Regions from separate parts of the Streptomyces sp. NPDC005706 genome, predicted to be linked through region 3. Evidence: predicted binding sites of a transcription regulator. Region 3 holds the regulator's gene; each other region holds the start of a gene.
What was found. Region 3 encodes HrcA, which represses chaperone genes, less so after heat shock. Its sites were predicted from a motif close to TTNGCACTCNGNNNNNCNGAGTGCNAA; they were not measured.
Positions count from the first base shown of each region.

Region 1: groES (co-chaperone GroES) is a predicted target of HrcA. The motif match lies at 3,527-3,553, and genes of this name have one in related genera.
Region 2: groL (chaperonin GroEL) is a predicted target of HrcA. The motif match lies at 2,331-2,357, and genes of this name have one in related genera.

Region 1 covers NZ_JBEXYS010000002.1:23,386-29,782, reverse strand. The annotation lists gene ABZ478_RS03780 (RNA polymerase sigma-70 factor) at 1-579, opposite strand, end outside; gene ABZ478_RS03775 (carboxymuconolactone decarboxylase family protein) at 770-1,249, shown strand; gene groL (chaperonin GroEL) at 1,323-2,948, opposite strand; gene groES (co-chaperone GroES) at 3,072-3,380, opposite strand; gene ABZ478_RS03760 (polysaccharide deacetylase family protein) at 3,613-4,422, opposite strand; gene ABZ478_RS03755 (polysaccharide deacetylase family protein) at 4,458-5,405, opposite strand; gene ABZ478_RS03750 (methyltransferase domain-containing protein) at 5,496-6,397, shown strand, end outside.
Region 2 covers NZ_JBEXYS010000006.1:182,318-188,714, reverse strand. The annotation lists gene thrC (threonine synthase) at 18-1,301, shown strand; gene ABZ478_RS14140 (MoaD/ThiS family protein) at 1,298-1,573, shown strand; gene ABZ478_RS14135 (cold-shock protein) at 2,017-2,220, shown strand; gene groL (chaperonin GroEL) at 2,519-4,141, shown strand; gene ABZ478_RS14125 (NADH:flavin oxidoreductase) at 4,345-5,469, shown strand; gene ABZ478_RS14120 (hypothetical protein) at 5,486-6,061, opposite strand; gene murQ (N-acetylmuramic acid 6-phosphate etherase) at 6,334-6,397, opposite strand, start outside.
Region 3 covers NZ_JBEXYS010000001.1:525,854-532,250, forward strand. The annotation lists gene ABZ478_RS02305 (DUF3097 domain-containing protein) at 1-598, opposite strand, end outside; gene ABZ478_RS02310 (MBL fold metallo-hydrolase) at 633-1,355, opposite strand; gene hrcA (heat-inducible transcriptional repressor HrcA) at 1,517-2,533, shown strand; gene dnaJ (molecular chaperone DnaJ) at 2,534-3,670, shown strand; gene ABZ478_RS02325 (nitronate monooxygenase) at 3,827-4,903, shown strand; gene ABZ478_RS02330 (16S rRNA (uracil(1498)-N(3))-methyltransferase) at 4,900-5,652, shown strand; gene ABZ478_RS02335 (VOC family protein) at 5,668-6,060, shown strand; gene ABZ478_RS02340 (hypothetical protein) at 6,220-6,397, shown strand, end outside.

The sequences.
Region 1 (6,397 bases), on a different contig from region 3:
CGCCGCGAGCGCGGCGCGGGTCTGGGCCGGGGAGACCGCCTCGCGGGGGCGGCGGGCCGCCACGTGGGCCCGTGCCCGGTGGGCGATCTGGCGGACCGCGGCCGGGTTCTTGTCGACGGCCTCCGCGATCTCGTCGTACCCCAGGCCGAACACCTCGCGCAGGACGAACACCGCGCGCTCGGTCGGTGCCAGGGTCTCCAGTACCAGCAGCATCGCCATGGATACGCTGTCGGCCAGCTCGACGTCCTCGGCCACGTCGGGCGCGGTCAGCAGCGGCTCGGGGAGCCAGGGGCCGACGTAGGACTCCTTGCGGCGGCGGAGCGTACGCAGCCGGGTCAGCGCCTGGCGGGTGGTGACGCGGACCAGGTAGGCACGCCGGTCCCGCACCGCGGCGAGGTCGACGCCGGCCCAGCGCAGCCAGGTCTCCTGAAGGACGTCCTCGGCGTCGGCGGCCGAGCCGAGCATCTCGTAGGCGACGGTGAACAACAGATTGCGGTGGGCGACGAAGGCCTCCGTGGCGGGGTCCGGGCCGGCGGGCGGCCCGGTGGTCTCGTCCCTGCGCGCGCTCTGCTCGGTCATGGCCGGCCCCCCTGTTGGCTCTCGTCCGTGTCACGCACAAGACGCCGCAGCGGGCCGGAATGTGACACCACGACGGGTGGGCCGCGTCACACACCGGGGCTGTCACACGGTCCGGGCGGGCGGCGTCTCGTGGTCGTCAGGACGCCGCGAACGATGTGCGCGGCGGTACCGCACGAGTGAGGACAAGGTCATGGAACCCCGTTTCAACCTGTTCGACAGCCCGACCGCCGCGAAGGTCGCCAAGCGGTTCTACAGCACCTCGCCGGCCCTGGACGAGTCGGCGCTGCCGAAGGCCCTGCGGGAGCTGGTGGAGCTGAGGGTCGGTCAGCTCAACGGCTGCGGCTTCTGCGTCGACATCCACACCAAGGAGGCCGCGGCCGCCGGTGAGTCCGCGCTCCGGCTCAACCTGGTCGCCGCCTGGCGCCATTCCACCGTGTTCACCGAGGCCGAGCGGGCCGCGCTGGCGCTCGCCGAGGAGGGCACCCGGCTCGGCGACCGGGGCGTGACCGACGAGACGTGGGCCGAGGTGCGCAAGCACTTCGACGACGACCAGGTCGGTGCGCTGGTCTGCGTGGTCTCCCTGATCAACGCGGCCACCCGGATGAACGTGATCGTGCACAACCCGGGGGGTTCGTACGAGCCGGGGATGTTCGACCGCCTGTCGAGCTGACCGGCGGGCGGTTCAGGGAGAACGCGGGAGGCCCGGCACCCCGAAGGGTGCCGGGCCTCCTCGCTGAGGTGCCTCAGTGGGCGTGGCCGTGGCCGTGGCCCGCCGCGGCCGGCTCCTCCTCTTCCTTCTTCTCAACGACCAGGGTCTCGGTCGTGAGCAGGAGGGAGGCGATGGAGGCGGCGTTCTCCAGGGCGGAGCGGGTGACCTTCACCGGGTCGATGACGCCGGCCTTGATCAGGTCGCCGTACTCGCCGGAGGCGGCGTTGAAGCCCTGGCCCTTGTCGAGCTCGGCGACCTTGGAGGTGATGACGTAACCCTCCAGGCCGGCGTTCTCCGCGATCCAGCGCAGCGGCTCGACGGCGGCGCGGCGGACGACCGCTACACCGGTGGCCTCGTCGCCGGTCTTGCCGAGGTTGCCCTCGAGGATCTTGACGGCGTGGACCAGCGCGGAGCCACCACCGGAGACGATGCCCTCCTCGACCGCGGCGCGGGTCGCGGAGATGGCGTCCTCCAGACGGTGCTTCTTCTCCTTGAGCTCCACCTCGGTGGCGGCGCCGACCTTGATCACGCACACGCCGCCGGCCAGCTTCGCGAGGCGCTCCTGGAGCTTCTCGCGGTCCCAGTCGGAGTCGGTGTTCTCGATCTCGGCCTTGATCTGCGCGACGCGGCCCGCGACGTCGCCGGAGTTGCCGCCGCCGTCGACGATCGTGGTGTCGTCCTTGGTGATGGTCACGCGGCGGGCGGAGCCCAGCACGTCCAGACCGACCTGGTCGAGCTTGAGGCCGACCTCCTCGGAGATGACGGTGCCGCCGGTGAGGGTGGCGATGTCCTGGAGCATGGCCTTGCGGCGGTCGCCGAAGCCCGGGGCCTTCACCGCGACGGCGTTGAAGGTGCCGCGGATCTTGTTGACGACCAGGGTCGACAGGGCCTCGCCGTCGACGTCCTCGGCGATGATCAGCAGCGGCTTGGAGGCACCCGACTGGATGACCTTCTCCAGCAGCGGCAGCAGGTCCTGGATGGAGCTGATCTTGCCCTGGTTGATCAGGATGTACGGGTCGTCGAGGACGGCCTCCATACGCTCCTGGTCGGTGACGAAGTACGGCGACAGGTAGCCCTTGTCGAAGGCCATGCCCTCGGTGAAGTCCAGCTCCAGACCGAAGGTGTTGGACTCCTCGACGGTGATGACACCGTCCTTGCCGACCTTGTCCATGGCCTCGGCGATCAGCTCGCCGACCTGCTGGTCCTGGGCGGACAGCGCGGCGACGGCGGCGATGTCGGACTTCTCGTCGATCGGGCGGGCCGAGGCGAGCAGGTCGTCGGAGACGGCCTTGACCGCGGCGTCGATGCCCTTCTTGAGCAGCGCCGGGGAGGCACCGGCGGCGACGTTGCGCAGACCTTCGCGCACCAGCGCCTGGGCCAGCACGGTGGCGGTGGTGGTGCCGTCACCAGCGATGTCGTTGGTCTTGGTCGCCACCTCCTTCACCAGCTGGGCGCCGAGGTTCTCGTACGGGTCCTCGATCTCGACCTCACGGGCGATCGTGACACCGTCGTTGGTGATGGTGGGCGCGCCGAACTTCTTGTCGATGACGACGTTGCGGCCCTTGGGGCCGATCGTCACCTTCACCGTGTCGGCAAGCTTGTTGACGCCGCGCTCGAGGGCGCGACGGGCGTCCTCGTCGAACTTCAGGATCTTCGCCATGACAGCGGGAGCCCTCTCGGAAATCTGTGGGTGAAAAAGGCACTGCGCCCCGGGCGCCCGGCTTCTTATGTGGTCGCGGGGGCCAGGGGCGCAGCGTCAAGCATCAAAAGTGCTCGAGGTGTCTTACTTCTCGATGATCGCGAGGACGTCGCGAGCCGAGAGGACGAGGAACTCCTCGCCGTTGTACTTCACCTCGGTGCCGCCGTACTTGCTGTACAGGACGACGTCGCCGACCTTGACGTCGAGCGGCAGGCGCTCGCCGTTCTCGAAGCGACCCGGGCCCACGGCGAGGACGGCGCCCTCCTGGGGCTTCTCCTTCGCGGTGTCCGGGATGACCAGGCCAGAGGCGGTGGTCTGCTCGGCGTCGAGCGGCTGGACCACGATGCGGTCCTCGAGCGGCTTGATGGCAACCTTGGAGCTGGTGGTCGTCACGGTCCGACCTCCCCCTTCGGAGATCTCACGGGGTTAACTGTCTGGGGTGGCGACCAGGTGGATCCGTCGTCGCGGGTGCCGGACCTGCCCGTCGCGTGGTTGGCACTCTCAACTGCCGAGTGCCAGAGCCGAGACTATGACCGCGATTAGCACTCGGTCAAGCGGAGTGCCAATGGCGGTGCGGCGCGTCGGCCGGCCCGGGGCCCGCGGAGGGTGCCCCTGGTGGGCGCGGTCAGGCCAGGTAGTCCTCGAGGCGGGCCACCGTCAGGCCCTGGCTCTGGGCGTGGCGCAGCAGGCGGACGGTGCGTTCCGTCAGGGTGGGGCCGGTGTCCTCGCCCGGGCTCACGAGGACGATGTCGCCCGGGGCCAGATGCCGTGCGCCCCTCCGGTGGACGAGGCCGTCGGGGCCGAGGGCGGCGCGCCACAGGACGAGGGCGGAGACGCCGCAGTCGGCGGCGGCGCGCAGGGTGGTGGCGTCGTAGGCGCCGTGCGGCGGCCGGAGGAGGCGGGGGCGGACGCCGAAGCGGGAGCGGAGTGCGTCCCGCTGGCCGCAGATCTCGGCGCGCTGCCCGGCGTACGGCAGTCCGGGCAGCGCCGGGTGGTCGAGGGTGTGGTTCTCGATCGCGGCGCCGACCGCGCGCAGCCGGGCGAAGCGGCCGTAGCCGGGGCCCGTGACGCTGTCGGTGAGGAAGAGGCTGACCGGCAGCCGGAGTTCACGGACCATGTCGGCGAAGCGCGGGTCCCGCTCCGCGCCGTCGTCGTAGGTGAGGAAGACGACCCGGTCGGTGGTGTCGACGTGGTCCACGACCGGGGGCTGCGAGCCGGCCGGCCGGCGGGTGCCGAGGGGCCGGGCCGGGTGGCTCGGCGGGGCGGCGAGCGGGGCGGCCAGGCCCCAGCGGCGGTGCGCCGCACCGGCGGCCGGGCTCGACGGCCGGACTCCTTGGGCCGCCCGCTTGCCCAGCCGCTCGATGGGGTCGACGGACTGGGCGCAGCCGGCGAGCAGGAGGGCCGCGGCGAGCGCGGCCGCCGGAGCGGTCCGCACGCGAAACGGCCCGCCCGCCGGCTGCCCCCGGCGCCTCACAGGTAGTCCTCCAGGCGCGCCACGGCGTACCCCTCGCGCGTGACCTTGTCGAGGAACCTGCGCATGTCGTCGACCATCGTGCCGTCCCAGTCGTCGCGGCCGCGGAAGTGGGTGAGCACGATGTCGCCGGGGTGCAGGCTGCGGTCCCAGTCGCGGTACTCCCAGTGGTCGACGAAGACCTCCTCGTCCCAGATCGGCGCGTACTTGATCCCGCAGGACTTGGCGGCGCGCAGGGTGTCGCCGTTGTAGTTGCCGTAGGGCGGCCGGAAGATCGTGGGCGCCTTGCCGAACTGCTTCTTCATGATGTCCTGCATGCCGCAGATCTCGTCCCGCTGCTGCTCGTAGGAGAGGCCGGGCAGGTACGGGTGGGTGAGGGTGTGGTTGTTGAGGGTGTGGCCCTCGGACTGCATCCGGCGGAAGTAGCCGTAGTCGTCCTTCACCAGGTAGTTGCTGAGGAAGGCCGAGTAGGGGATCTTCAGGTCGCTCATCATGCGCAGGAACGCCGGGTCCTTCTCGGCGCCGTCGTCGATGGTGAGGAAGACGACCTTCTCGCCGGTGGGGACGGTGGTGAAGACCGGGGGCAGGTTCTCCTCCTCCTGGCCGTCCACCTCGAAGCCGTCACGCGGGGTGATCTTCGGCTTGACGGCGGGCGGCGCCGGGGGCGTGAGCGGCACCCGGGCCAGCTTCCAGCGCTGGGCGGCGGCGACCAGCCGGGCCTGTTCGGCGGCGCGGCGGGCCTCGGGGCTCAGCGCCTGGGCGGGACCGCCCTGGCCGGAGTTGTGGCCGGGGCCGGAGTGGGCGCCGGAGCCCGGGTCCGGGGAGCCGCAGCCGGAGACGAGGGCGGCCGAGACGAGTGCGGCCACCCCGCAGCGGAGGGCGACTGCCGGAAGACCCGAACGCCTCCCGCAGGCCCGCTTTTTATCGTTTTGTACTACTTCTCGCATGGCGTCGGATCCTCGCAGGCCCCGGCGCCGAACCCGGCCCGACACCGCCGCCGGAGGCGCACCATCCACCGACTGGCCCACAATGACCCGGTGAACGACCTCGACCCCCTCCTCACCCCCGAAGGCCGCGCCCTGCTCGACGAGGTGCGCGACACCGACCCCGCGCACGAGCTGGCCGTCGCCACCCGGCTGCGCCGGGACCACCCCGCCGAGCTGGTGTCGGCGGCGCTCGGGCAGGCGCGGCTGCGGCAGCGGGCGGTGGTGAAGTTCGGGGCCGAGGACGCGGCGCGGATGTTCTTCACCCCGAACGGGGTCGAGCAGTCGACCCGCGCGAGCGTGGCCGCGTACCGCGCCGAGCGGATGAGGGGGCTGGGGGTGATCTCGGTCGCCGACCTGTGCTGCGGGATCGGCGGCGACGCGATCGCGCTGGCGCGGGCCGGGATCCGGGTGCTCGCGGTGGACCGCGATCCGTTGACGGCGGCCGTGGCCCGGGCCAACGCCGAGGCGCTGGGGCTCAGCGGGCTGATCGAGGTGCGGGAGGCGGACGTGACCGACGTGGACACGGACGGCTGTGACGCCGTGTTCGTGGACCCCGCCCGGCGCGGCGGCCGGGGTCGCGTCTTCGACCCCGAGGCCTACTCACCGCCGCTGTCGTGGGCCGTCGGAGCGGCCCTGAAGGCACCCCGGGCCGCCCTGAAGATCGCGCCCGGCATCCCGCACGAGGCGATCCCGGCCGAGGCGGAGGCCGAGTGGATCTCGGACGGCGGTGACGTGAAGGAGGCGGTGCTCTGGTTCGGCACCGGGGCGCCGGGCACCGTACGGGCCACCCTGCTGCCGGGCCCGCGCTCGCTGCCCGGCCGTGGCCTGCCCGACCCCGAAGTGCGTTCCGTGGGACGGTACTTGTACGAGCCCGACGGCGCCGTGATCCGCGCCCACCTGGTCGCCGAGGTGGCCGAGGAGGTCGGCGGCGGCCTCGTCGACCCGACCATCGC
Region 2 (6,397 bases), on a different contig from region 3:
GAAAGGGCCTCGCCTCCATGGCTGTGCAGACAGTTGCAAGCACCAGTGATCCCGCCGTCGATCTCGGCCCCGCCGCTGCCCTGAGCTGTCGCGAATGCGGACACCGGGTACCCCTCGGACCGGTCTTCGCGTGCGAGGAGTGTTTCGGCCCGCTGGAGATCGCCTACGACTTCTCCGCCTACGACACCGAAGAGCTGCGCCGGCGCATCGAGGCGGGTCCCGCGAACATCTGGCGCTACGCGCCCCTGCTGCCCGTTCCCGCCGACGTGGACCGGAAGCCGAACCTCAACCCCGGCTGGACCAAGCTCGTCAAGGCCGACAACCTGGCCCACGAGCTGGGCGTCACCGGCGGGCTGTACGTGAAGGACGACTCCGGCAACCCGACGCACTCCTTCAAGGACCGCGTCGTCGCCCAGGCCCTGGAGGCCGCGCGCGCCTTCGGCTTCACCACCCTGTCCTGCTCCTCCACCGGCAACCTCGCCGGTGCCGTCGGCGCCGCCGCCGCCCGGGCCGGCCTGCGCTCCTGCGTGTTCATCCCGCACGACCTGGAGCAGGGCAAGGTCGTCATGGCCGCGATCTACGGCGGCGAACTCGTCGGCATCGAGGGCAACTACGACGACGTGAACCGTTTCTGCTCCGAGCTGATCGGCGACCCGGCCGGCGAGGGCTGGGGCTTCGTCAACGTCAACCTGCGGCCGTACTACGCCGAGGGCTCCAAGACGCTGGCGTACGAGATCTGTGAGCAGCTCGGCTGGCGGCTGCCGGACCAGATCGTGGTCCCGATCGCCTCCGGCTCCCAGCTCACGAAGATCGACAAGGGTCTGCGGGAGCTGATCGAACTCGGTCTGGTCGAGGACCGGCCGTACAAGATCTTCGGTGCCCAGGCCGAGGGCTGCTCGCCGGTGTCGACCGCGTACAAGGCGGGCCACGACGTCGTACGGCCGCAGAAGCCGAACACCATCGCCAAGTCCCTCGCCATCGGCAACCCGGCCGACGGGCCGTACGTCCTGGACATCGCGCGCCGCACCGGCGGAGCGGTGGAGGACGTGACGGACGAGGAGGTCGTGGACGCGATCAAGCTGCTGGCCCGGACCGAGGGCATCTTCGCGGAGACGGCGGGCGGAGTGACCGTCGGCGTCACCCGCAAGCTGCTCAAGGAGGGCGTGCTGGACCCGGCGAAGACCACGGTCGTCCTCAACACCGGCGACGGCCTCAAGACCCTCGACGCGGTGGCCGGCACCGGCCTCACCGCCACCATCCGCCCGAACCTGGACTCCTTCCGAGAGGCTGGCCTCGCATGAGCGTGACCGTTCGCATCCCCACCATCCTGCGCACCTACACCGGCGGGCTGGCCGAGGTCGCCGCCGACGGCGCGAACCTCGCCGAGGTCATCGAGAACCTGGAGAAGAACCACACCGGGATCGCCGCGCGGGTGCTGGACGACCAGGGCAAGCTGCGCCGCTTCGTCAACGTGTACGTCAACGACGACGATGTCCGATTCGAGCAGGGACTGCAGACCGCGACCCCGGACGGCGCCGGTGTCTCCATCATTCCGGCCGTCGCCGGCGGCTGACAGAATGACCGATCATTACCTTCGGTAACGCCGGTTACCGATTGTTCATTGAATGGCCTCCCCCGTGCGAGAAACGGAGGGGGCCATTCTGTGTGATTGAGCGCGGTAGAGTTGGGGAACCCGCTCCCGGACCATGGGTCAGGAGCCCTGGATTCACCGCGATGCACCCGACAAGAAGTAGCCAAACTGTGGGTGCTTTCTGCGGCTTTTGTGCATTTTATGGAGCCCGACTTGCCCTGAATTCGGGCGAATTCACGCTACATTCCGGACCGCCCGCGTCCATATTTCTCGTCCGATTGACCTGTTGCAGACGGCAGTTGGGCAGATACATTCAGCGGCGGTCGACGCGTTCCGGCGCACGCCCCCGGCCAATGGGGGGTGAGGTCTGACCCGGGTCCGCGAAGTGTGGATCTGTGCAAGGGCCAGTAATAGGGGAGTTAGGCATGGCTCAGGGCACCGTCAAGTGGTTCAACGCGGAGAAGGGGTACGGCTTCATCGCGGTCGACGGTGGTGCGGACGTATTCGTCCACTACAGCGCCATTCAGATGGACGGCTACCGCACCCTGGAAGAGGGCCAGCGGGTGGAGTTCGAGATCTCGCAGGGCCAGAAGGGCCCGCAGGCCGACATGGTTCGCCTCAGCGCCTGAACGTTTCTTGCACGAAGGGCCCGCACCTCGCACAGGGTGCGGGCCCTTCGCCGTGCCCGGGCCCCTGTGTTCGCGGGCGGCTGACGGGGCCGCCCGTACCCCGGGAGGCGCTTGCACTCGGGCATGCCGAGTGCTAATCATTGCGTTAGCACTCTGAAGGTGAGAGTGACAACGAGGACCGGGTCGGTGAGGCCCGCAGGCCAAGTGGGGGAAGGAACCACGCGGCCGGCGAGCCGTCCGTCGCGGGCGCGGGCGCGGTCCGAAGGAATCACCCCCAGTCCTGGAGGGACCACTTCACATGGCCAAGATCATCGCGTTCGACGAGGAGGCGCGGCGCGGCCTCGAGCGCGGCATGAACCAGCTCGCGGACGCCGTCAAGGTGACGCTCGGCCCCAAGGGCCGCAACGTCGTCCTCGAGAAGAAGTGGGGCGCCCCCACGATCACCAACGATGGTGTCTCCATCGCCAAGGAGATCGAGCTCGAGGACCCGTACGAGAAGATCGGCGCCGAGCTGGTCAAGGAAGTCGCCAAGAAGACGGACGACGTCGCCGGTGACGGTACGACCACCGCGACCGTGCTCGCCCAGGCCCTGGTCAAGGAAGGCCTGCGCAACGTCGCCGCCGGTGCCAACCCGATGGCCCTGAAGCGCGGTATCGAGAAGGCCGTCGAGGCCGTCTCCGCCGCCCTGCTGGAGCAGGCGAAGGACGTCGAGACCAAGGAGCAGATCGCCTCCACCGCGTCCATCTCCGCCGCCGACACCCAGATCGGCGAGCTGATCGCCGAGGCCATGGACAAGGTCGGCAAGGAAGGCGTCATCACCGTCGAGGAGAGCAACACCTTCGGTCTCGAGCTCGAGCTCACCGAGGGCATGCGCTTCGACAAGGGCTACATCTCCGCCTACTTCGCGACCGACATGGAGCGCATGGAGGCGTCGCTCGAGGACCCGTACATCCTCATCGCCAACTCCAAGATCGCCTCCGTCAAGGACCTGCTCCCGCTGCTGGAGAAGGTCATGCAGTCGGGCAAGCCGCTGCTGATCATCGCCGAGGACGTCGAGGGCGAGGCCCTGTCGACCCTGGTGGTCAACAAGATCCGCGGCACCTTCAAGTCCGTCGCCGTCAAGGCCCCGGGCTTCGGCGACCGCCGCAAGGCCATGCTCGGCGACATCGCCATCCTCACGGGCGGCGAGGTCATCTCCGAGGAGGTCGGCCTCAAGCTGGAGAACGCGACCCTGGACCTCCTGGGCCGCGCCCGCAAGGTCGTCGTCACCAAGGACGAGACCACCATCGTGGACGGTGCCGGCTCCTCGGAGCAGGTGCAGGGCCGCGTGAACCAGATCCGCGCCGAGATCGAGAACAGCGACTCGGACTACGACCGCGAGAAGCTGCAGGAGCGCCTGGCGAAGCTCGCCGGCGGTGTCGCGGTCATCAAGGCCGGTGCCGCCACCGAGGTGGAGCTCAAGGAGCGCAAGCACCGCATCGAGGACGCCGTCCGCAACGCGAAGGCCGCCGTCGAGGAGGGCATCGTCGCCGGTGGTGGCGTGGCCCTGCTGCAGGCCTCCCAGGTGTTCGAGAAGCTGGAACTCGAGGGTGACGAGGCGACCGGCGCCAACGCCGTGAAGCTCGCCCTGGAGGCTCCGCTCAAGCAGATCGCCGTCAACGGTGGTCTCGAGGGTGGCGTCGTCGTGGAGAAGGTCCGCAACCTGACCGTCGGCCACGGCCTGAACGCCGCGACCGGTGAGTACGTCGACATGATCGCCGAGGGCATCATCGACCCGGCGAAGGTGACCCGTTCCGCGCTGCAGAACGCCGCCTCCATCGCCGCGCTGTTCCTCACCACCGAGGCCGTCATCGCCGACAAGCCGGAGAAGGCCGCCGCGGCCGCTCCGGGCGGCATGCCGGGCGGTGACATGGACTTCTGATCCCGCGCGGATCGGCCTGTCCTTTCCGAGGGCGGCATCCCCTGTCATGGCAGGGGATGCCGCCCTCGGGCGTGTCCGGGATCACAGTGGCCCCCGGCCGTGTGTGGAATGCGCGACAGCCCCTGGGAGGTTGCTTAAGGAGCTGCAACAATGCGTGCGCACATACCAATCGGTCTACCGAGTCGTCCCCGAGGAGCCCCCACGTGACCGTCACGCCGCCCCCCGCCTCCCGCGCGGCCCAGATCCTCTCCCGCCCGATCACCCTGGGCGGCCTCACCGTCCCCAACCGCATCGTGATGGCGCCGATGACCCGGATGTTCTCCCCGGGCGGCATCCCCGGCGATGACGTGGTGTCCTACTACGCCCGGCGCGCCGCCGCCGGTGTCGGCCTCATCGTCACCGAGGGCACCTACGTCGGCCACGAGTCGGCCGGCGGCAGCAGCCGCGTGCCCCGGTTCCACGGCGAGGAGCAGCTGGCCGGCTGGGCGAAGGTCGTCGAGGCGGTGCACCAGGCCGGCGGCACCATCGTGCCCCAGCTCTGGCACATCGGCACGGTCCGCAAGCAGGGCCAGAACCCGCACCCGGACGCCCCCTCCCACGGCCCCTCCGGGCTGCGCGTGGACGGCACCGAGGACGCCACCCCCATGACCCAGGACGACATCGACGCCGTCATCGGCGCCTTCGCCCAGGGCGCGGCCGACGCCGAGCGCATCGGCTTCGACGGTGTGGAGCTGCACGGCGCCCACGGCTACCTGCTCGACCAGTTCCTGTGGGAGGGCACCAACCGCCGCACCGACGCCTACGGCGGCGACCCGGTCGCCCGCACCACCTTCGCCGCGCAGATCGTGGCGGCCGTCCGCGCCGCGGTCTCCCCGGACTTCCCGGTCATCTTCCGCTTCTCGCAGTGGAAGCAGGAGGCCTACGACGCCCGCCTCGCCGAGACCCCCGAGGAGCTGGAGGCGATCCTCGCCCCGCTGGCCGCCGCCGGTGTCGACGTCTTCCACGCCTCCACCCGCCGCTACTGGCTCCCCGAGTTCGAGGGCTCCGACCTGAACCTCGCCGGCTGGACGAAGAAGCTCACCGGCAAGCCGGTCATCAGCGTCGGCTCGGTCGGCCTCGACGGCGACTTCATCAACGCGTTCCAGGGCGAGGGCTCCCCGGTCAAGAGCATCGACAACCTGCTGGACCGCCTGGAGGCCGAGGAGTTCGACATGGTCGCCGTCGGCCGCGCCCTGCTCCAGGACCCCGAGTGGGCGGCCAAGGTGCTCGGCGACCGCTTCGACGAGCTGAAGCCGTACGACGCGGCGGCGCTGCAGACCCTCAGCTGAGGTGGGCCGGGGGGGCCTAGAGGTTGCCCATCGGCTCGATGTCGACCTGGACGGGCGTCCCCCACACCCGCAGCACCTCGTAGTCGGTGAACTCGTGCACCAGCCGGTACGCCATCGCCGGCCGGGACCCGCGCCGCTGGGCGGCGAGATACGCCTCGGCCTCCCGCCGGTCCCGCCGGGGCGTCCCGCACAGCTGCCACTCCCGCCCGTTCCACGCCTCCGGCAGCCACCGCTGCTGGGGCTGGGGACGGTCGGCGCGGACGCCGTAGCGCGAGGGCGCGCCGGCGGGCGCCTCCCCGGCCTGGGTCCGGCCCCCGCTCTGGTACTCCGAGCGCCGGGCGGCCCTTCTGCGGGTCTCGCAGAGCAGGCACAGATCGGGCGCGCTCTTGTCGACGGGCCCGTGCGGATGCTCGGGACACCGGGTGCTGGGCGCACCCGCCCCCACGGTCTCGTCCAGCAGGTCGAGGGCGCGCCGCAGATCGGCCTTGACCTCGTGCAGCCGGGCGTCCGGGGTGTCGGCGGAGAGGGCGTCCCCGTGCTCCCCGAGCACCCTGAGGGCACGCCCGAGGGCGGTGAGCTGGGCGTGGTTCATATCGGTCCGCGCAGTCCTTCGGCTTCTCCGGGGCCAGGGTCGATGCCGGCCGGGCCGGCGGTTCGACGGTAGCGCGCCACGGGTGGCTCCGGGACCGCGAAGAGGTCCCGGAGCCCGGGAGTCGGGGTCGCGAGGCCGGGCTCCGGGCGAGCGGTCGACGAGACCGGCCCGCCTCCCCCGCGACGGCCCACCGAGGTGGGCGCAGGCACCGCGGGCTCCGGCACGGCGGGCTCCGGCGCGGGGGAGCGCGTTGCGGACGCGTGGCGCGACCCTCAGTCGGCCGTGACGGATAGTGCGGAACGCAGGTGGCCGCCGGACTCCTCCAGCAGGCGGGCG
Region 3 (6,397 bases):
TCGTCACGGATCCGGCGATGCGCCACTCCTTCGTGCCCGGCACCAGGTGGTCCACCAGGACGCCGAGGCGCGCGTCCGGGCCCGGCGCGAACTCCGCGACGATCGACGGCAGGTCGTCCACGCCCTCCAGGTACTCCACGACCACGCCCTCGACGCGCAGGTCGTCGCCCCACACCTTCTCGACCAGCTCCGCGTCGTGCCGGCCCTCGACGTAGATGCGGCCGGCGCGGGCCACGCGCGCGCGTGCGCCGGGAACGGCCACCGAACCGGACGCCGTGCGGGTGGGCCGTGCCGGAGCCGACGACGGCCGCACCAGGGTCACCACCCGGCCCTCCAGCAGGAAACCGCGCGGCTCCAGCGGGAACACCCGGTGCTTGCCGAAGCGGTCCTCCAGCGTGACCGTGCCCGCCTCGCAGCGGATCACCGCCCCGCAGAACCCGGAACCGGGCTCCTCCACCACCAGCCCCGGCTCCGCCGCGACCTCCGGCACGGGCTGGGACTTCTTCCACGGCGGGGTCAGATCGGAGGCGTACACACGAGGGCGCGGGCCCGAAGGGCCCTCGTTGGAAGGGCGGTGGCGGGAGACGGGTGGGCGCATTCGGATGACGATAGGAGAACCGGCGGGTCTGTGCTCATGACACGCCGAAACGCGCCGCCAGCTCTTCGCGCTGGCGCCGTACGAAGGCCGCGTCCACCACCGCTCCGTGACCGGGCACGTACAGCGCGTCCTCGCCGCCCAGGGACAGCAGGCGGTCGAGCGCGTCCGGCCAGCGGGACGGGACCGCGTCCGGGCCCGCCTGAGGGTCGCCCGACTCCTCCACCAGGTCGCCGCAGAAGACGACCTCCGGGTCGCCCGGCACCAGCACCGCCAGGTCGTGGGCCGTGTGGCCGGGACCCACGTTGGCCAGCAGCACCTGACGCCCGCCGCCGAGGTCCAGCGTCCACTCCCCGGAGACCAGGTGCCGGGGCGGCACCAGCGCGTCCACCGCCTCGTCGGCGTCCGGGACCGGCAGGCCGTTCCTGACCGCGTCCAGGCGCAGCTCCCCGCGCCCGTGCGCCAGCACCGCGTCCGTGCCGACCGCCGCGTACACCTCGGCCCCGGCGAGGGCGGACGCCCCGAAGACGTGGTCGAAGTGGGGATGGGTGAGCGCGAGATGGGTCACACGGTGCCCCGCGAGCCGCTGCGCCCGCGCCCGCAGCCGCGCGCCCTCGGCGAGGCTCGACCCGGCGTCCACCATCAGCGCCGTACCCGCCCCGAGCACCAGGCCCGCGGTGCAGTCCCAGCCGGGCAGCCGGCACCGCCCGACCCCGTCGGCCAACCGCTCCCATCCCAGCTCTTCCCAAGTCACGGACATAACGCGACGCTAACGGTAGGACGCGATGTGGCGGGACCGACCTTGCCCAGTGAGTACCCCACGGCCGTACACTGGCCGGGGAACGCTGGCACTCGGACACGCAGAGTGCCAGGCGGACGACCCGAAGGGCCGAGCGGAAGACATGCTGGAGGTGCGCGCGGATGCTGAGTGAACGCAGACTTCAGGTGCTGCGCGCCATCGTCCAGGACTATGTGGGCACCGAGGAGCCGGTCGGCTCCAAGGCGCTCACCGAGCGGCACAACCTCGGCGTGTCCCCGGCGACCGTGCGCAACGACATGGCCGCCCTGGAGGACGACGGATACATCGCCCAGCCGCACACCAGCGCCGGGCGCATCCCCACCGACAAGGGCTACCGGCTGTTCGTCGACAAGCTCGCGGGCGTCAAGCCGATGACCGGCCCCGAGCGCCGGGCGATCCAGAACTTCCTCGAGGGCGCCGTCGACCTCGACGACGTCGTCGCGCGCACGGTGCGGCTGCTCGCGCAGCTGACCCGGCAGGTCGCCGTCGTGCAGTACCCGTCCCTGACCCGGTCCACCGTGCGGCACGTGGAACTGCTCTCGCTCGCCCCCGCGCGCGTGATGCTCGTGCTGATCACGGACACCGGCCGGGTCGAGCAGCGGATGGTGGACTGCCCGGTGCCGTTCGGGGAGACGGCCCTCGCCGACCTCCGGGCCAGGCTCAACAGCCGGGTCGCGGGCCGCCGGTTCTCCGACGTGCCGCGTCTCGTCGAGGACCTGCCGGAGGGGTTCGAGCACGAGGATCGCGGTACGGTCTCCACGGTGCTCTCCACTCTGCTGGAGACACTGGTCGAGGAGAACGAGGAGCGGCTGATGATCGGCGGCACCGCCAATCTCACCCGTTTCGGACATGACTTTCCCCTCGTGATCCGGCCCGTCCTGGAGGCCCTCGAGGAGCAGGTCGTGCTCCTCAAGCTCCTCGGCGAGGCGAAGGATCCGGGCGTGATGGTGCGCATCGGGCACGAGAACGCACACGAGGGACTCAACTCCACGTCCGTCGTGTCGGTCGGCTACGGTTCGGGCGGCGAGGCGGTTGCCAAGCTCGGCGTGGTCGGACCGACCCGCATGGACTACCCGGGAACGATGGGAGCGGTACGCGCAGTGGCACGGTACGTCGGACAGATCCTGGCGGAGTCGTAAGTGGCCACGGACTACTACGCCGTTCTCGGCGTGCGCCGCGACGCGTCGCAGGATGAGATCAAGAAGGCGTTCCGCCGGCTCGCGCGCGAGCTGCACCCGGACGTCAACCCCGATCCGAAGACCCAGGAGCGGTTCAAGGAGATCAACGCCGCTTACGAGGTGCTGTCGGACCCGCAGAAGAAGCAGGTCTACGACCTCGGCGGCGACCCGCTCTCCCAGGCGGGCGGCGCGGGCGCGGGCGGCTTCGGGGCCGGTGGCTTCGGCAACTTCTCCGACATCATGGACGCGTTCTTCGGTACGGCGTCGCAGCGCGGGCCGCGCTCGCGCACCCGGCGCGGCCAGGACGCGATGATCCGGATCGACATCGAACTGGACGAGGCGGCCTTCGGCACGACCAAGGACATCCAGGTCGACACCGCGGTCGTCTGCAACACCTGCAGCGGCGAGGGCGCGGCTCCGGGCACGACCGCCCAGACCTGTGACATGTGCCGCGGCCGCGGTGAGGTGTCGCAGGTCACCCGGTCCTTCCTGGGCCAGGTCATGACCTCCCGTCCCTGCCCCCAGTGCCAGGGCTTCGGCACGGTCGTGCCGACCCCGTGCCCGGAGTGCGCGGGCGACGGCCGGGTGCGCTCCCGCCGCACCCTCACCGTGAAGATCCCGGCCGGTGTCGACAACGGCACCCGGATCCAGCTCGCCGGCGAGGGCGAGGTCGGCCCCGGCGGCGGTCCGGCCGGTGACCTCTACGTCGAGATCCACGAGCTGCCGCACTCGACCTTCCAGCGGCGCGGCGACGACCTGCACTGCACGGTCACCATCCCGATGACCGCGGCGTCCCTCGGCACCAAGGTGCCGCTGGAGACGCTGGACGGCATGGAGGAGGTCGACATCCGGCCGGGCACCCAGTCCGGACAGTCGATCCCGCTGCACAACCGGGGCGTCACGCATCTGCGCGGCGGCGGCCGGGGCGACCTGATCGTCCACGTCGAGGTCACCACCCCGACCAAGCTGGATCCCGAGCAGGAGCGGTTGCTGCGCGAGCTGGCGAAACTGCGGGGCGAGGAGCGGCCGACGGGGCAGTTCCAGCCGGGGCAGCAGGGGCTGTTCTCGCGGCTGAAGGACGCGTTCAACGGGCGCTGAGGCCGAGGGGCCGCGGCCCCTCGGCACCGGCCGGGGGCCCGGCCCCATGGACCCCCGTCTGCCCGCCCATCACGCGGCCCGGTGGGCCGGAAAGTGGCATGTGCCAAGGGGAAGACCCGATTCGGCGCTCACCCCCGGACGTGACAACATGCGGACATGTCCTCCGCGCTGACCGATCTCTTCCCCAGGCCGATCGTGCAGGCTCCCATGGCGGGCGGGGTCTCCGTACCGCAGCTCGCCGCGGCCGTGTCCGAGGCGGGCGGGCTCGGCTTCCTCGCCGCCGGGTACAAGACCGCCGACGGCATGTACCAGGAGATCAAGCAGCTGCGGGGACTGACGGGCCGGCCCTTCGGCGTGAACCTCTTCATGCCGCAGCCCGAGTACGCGGAGTCCGGCGCCGTGGAGCTCTACACCCACCAGCTCGCCGGTGAGGCCGCCTGGTACGAGACCGAGCTGGGCGACCCGGACAGCGCCCGGGACGACGGCTACGACGCCAAGCTCGCCGTGCTGCTCGACAACCCGGTGCCGGTGGTCTCCTTCCACTTCGGGGTTCCGGCCCGCGAGGCCATCGACTCCCTGCACCGCGCCGGGACGTTCACCCTGGTCGCCGCCACCACCCCGGAGGAGGCGCGCGCGGTCGAGCGGGCCGGGGCGGACGCGGTGATCGCGCAGGGCGTCGAGGCCGGCGGCCACCAGGGCACCCATCGGGACGTCCCCGAGAACGACGGCTCCGGCATCGGGCTGCTGTCGCTGCTCGCGCAGATCCGCGAGGCCGTGCGCATCCCGGTCGTCGCCGCCGGCGGCATCATGCGCGGCGGTCAGATCGCCGCCGTCCTCGCGGCGGGCGCGAGCGCCGCCCAGCTCGGCACGGCGTTCCTCGCCACCCCGGAGTCCGGCGCCCACGCCCTGCACAAGCAGGCGCTGACCAACCCCCTGTTCGCGCGCACCGAACTGACCCGCGCCTTCTCCGGCCGCCCGGGGCGCGGCCTGGTCAACCGCTTCCTGCGCGAGCACGGCCCCTACGCCCCCGCCGCCTACCCCGAGGTCCACCATGTGACGGCGCCGCTGCGCAGGGCCGCCGCCAAGGCCGGTGACGCGCAGGGCATGGCACTGTGGGCGGGCCAGGGCCACCGGCTGGCCCGGGAGCTGCCGGCCGGGCAGCTGGTGGAAGTGCTGACGGCCGAACTCGCCGCGGCCTGGACCGCGCTGTCGGCCGGGGGTGACGCGCGATGACCGCGCCGGTGTTCGTCGTCGACTCGCTCGAGGGCGTGGGCCCCGGCTCGACCGTCGACGTGGCGGGACCCGAGGGGCGGCACGCCGTCTCGGTACGGCGGTTGCAGCCCGGCGAGGAAGTCGTGGTCACCGACGGCAGGGGCCGGGGAGTGTCCGGGGTCGTCCTCAGTACCTCGGGCAAGGACCACATGGTCGTCGAGCCCCGCGCGTTCCCGGTGGAGCCCGAACCCAGCCCTCGTATCACCGTGGTCCAGGCCCTCCCCAAGGGCGACCGCGGTGAGCTGGCCGTGGAGACGATGACCGAGACGGGCGTCGACGCGATCGTGCCCTGGCAGGCCGCGCGCTGCATCACGCAGTGGAAGGGCGACCGGGGGCAGAAGGCCCTCGCCAAGTGGCGCGCCACCGCCCGCGAGGCCGGCAAGCAGTCCCGCCGCCTCCGCTTCCCCGAGGTCGCGGACACCGCGACGACCCGACAGGTCGCCGCCCTGCTCGCCGCGGCCGACTTCGCCGCCGTGCTCCACTCCGACTTCGAGCACGACAGCGCTCCCCTCGCCACCGCCGAACTCCCCGAGCGGGGCGAGATCGTGCTGGTAGTGGGGCCCGAAGGAGGCGTGGCGCGCGACGAGTTGGCGCTCTTCGAGGAGGCGGGCGCCAAGCCGTGCGTGCTGGGCCCTACGGTGTTGCGCACATCCACCGCCGGCACCGCCGCGACGGCCCTCCTGCTGGGCCGCACCGGCCGCTGGTCCTGAACACCGGGGAACACCATGGAACTCGCCCAAGTCCGGCTCCTGGTCACCGACTTCGCCGCCTGCTACGGCTTCTACGCCGACGTCCTCGGCCTCAAGCCGCAGTCCGGCACCGGCGAGGGACCGTACGAGAAGTTCAGCCCGCACGCCGGCTCGGCCGGGATCGCGCTGCAGGACCGCGCCATGATGGCCGGGATCCTGGCGGAGCTGGGCGAGACCGCCACCGGGCACCGCTCCCTGGTCGTGCTGCGCGTGGACGACCTCGACGCGTACTGCGCGGAGATCACCGCCCGGGGCGCGACCGTGCTGCACGGGCCGGCCTTGATGACCGAACGCATGCGCGTGGCCCACCTCAAGGATCCGGAGGGCAACCTGGTGGAACTCCAGGAATGGCTCCTCCTGCGCACCTGACGGAGGTGGCGCAGGCTCCTCCTGCGCACCTGACGGAGGTGGCGCAGGCTCCTCCTGCGCACCTGACGGCGGGGGAGCGCACCGGCCGTCGCTGCCCGATCGGGTGAGTGGCCGTATGCGGCCTTCCGTCCCGGGGGCGGCGGTGGCACGCTGCCCTCCATGGGGGCATCGAGGCGGATTCGGCGCCGGCCGCGGGCCGTGCGCGGTGTGGCCGTGGCGGGGCTCGTGGTGCTGGGCGCGGGCGCGGTGGTGGCGTGTCAGCCGGGGGACCTGAGTTCGGCCTCGGCCGCGTACACCACCGACAGCACCGCGACCGCCGAGCTGAAACGGCGGCACG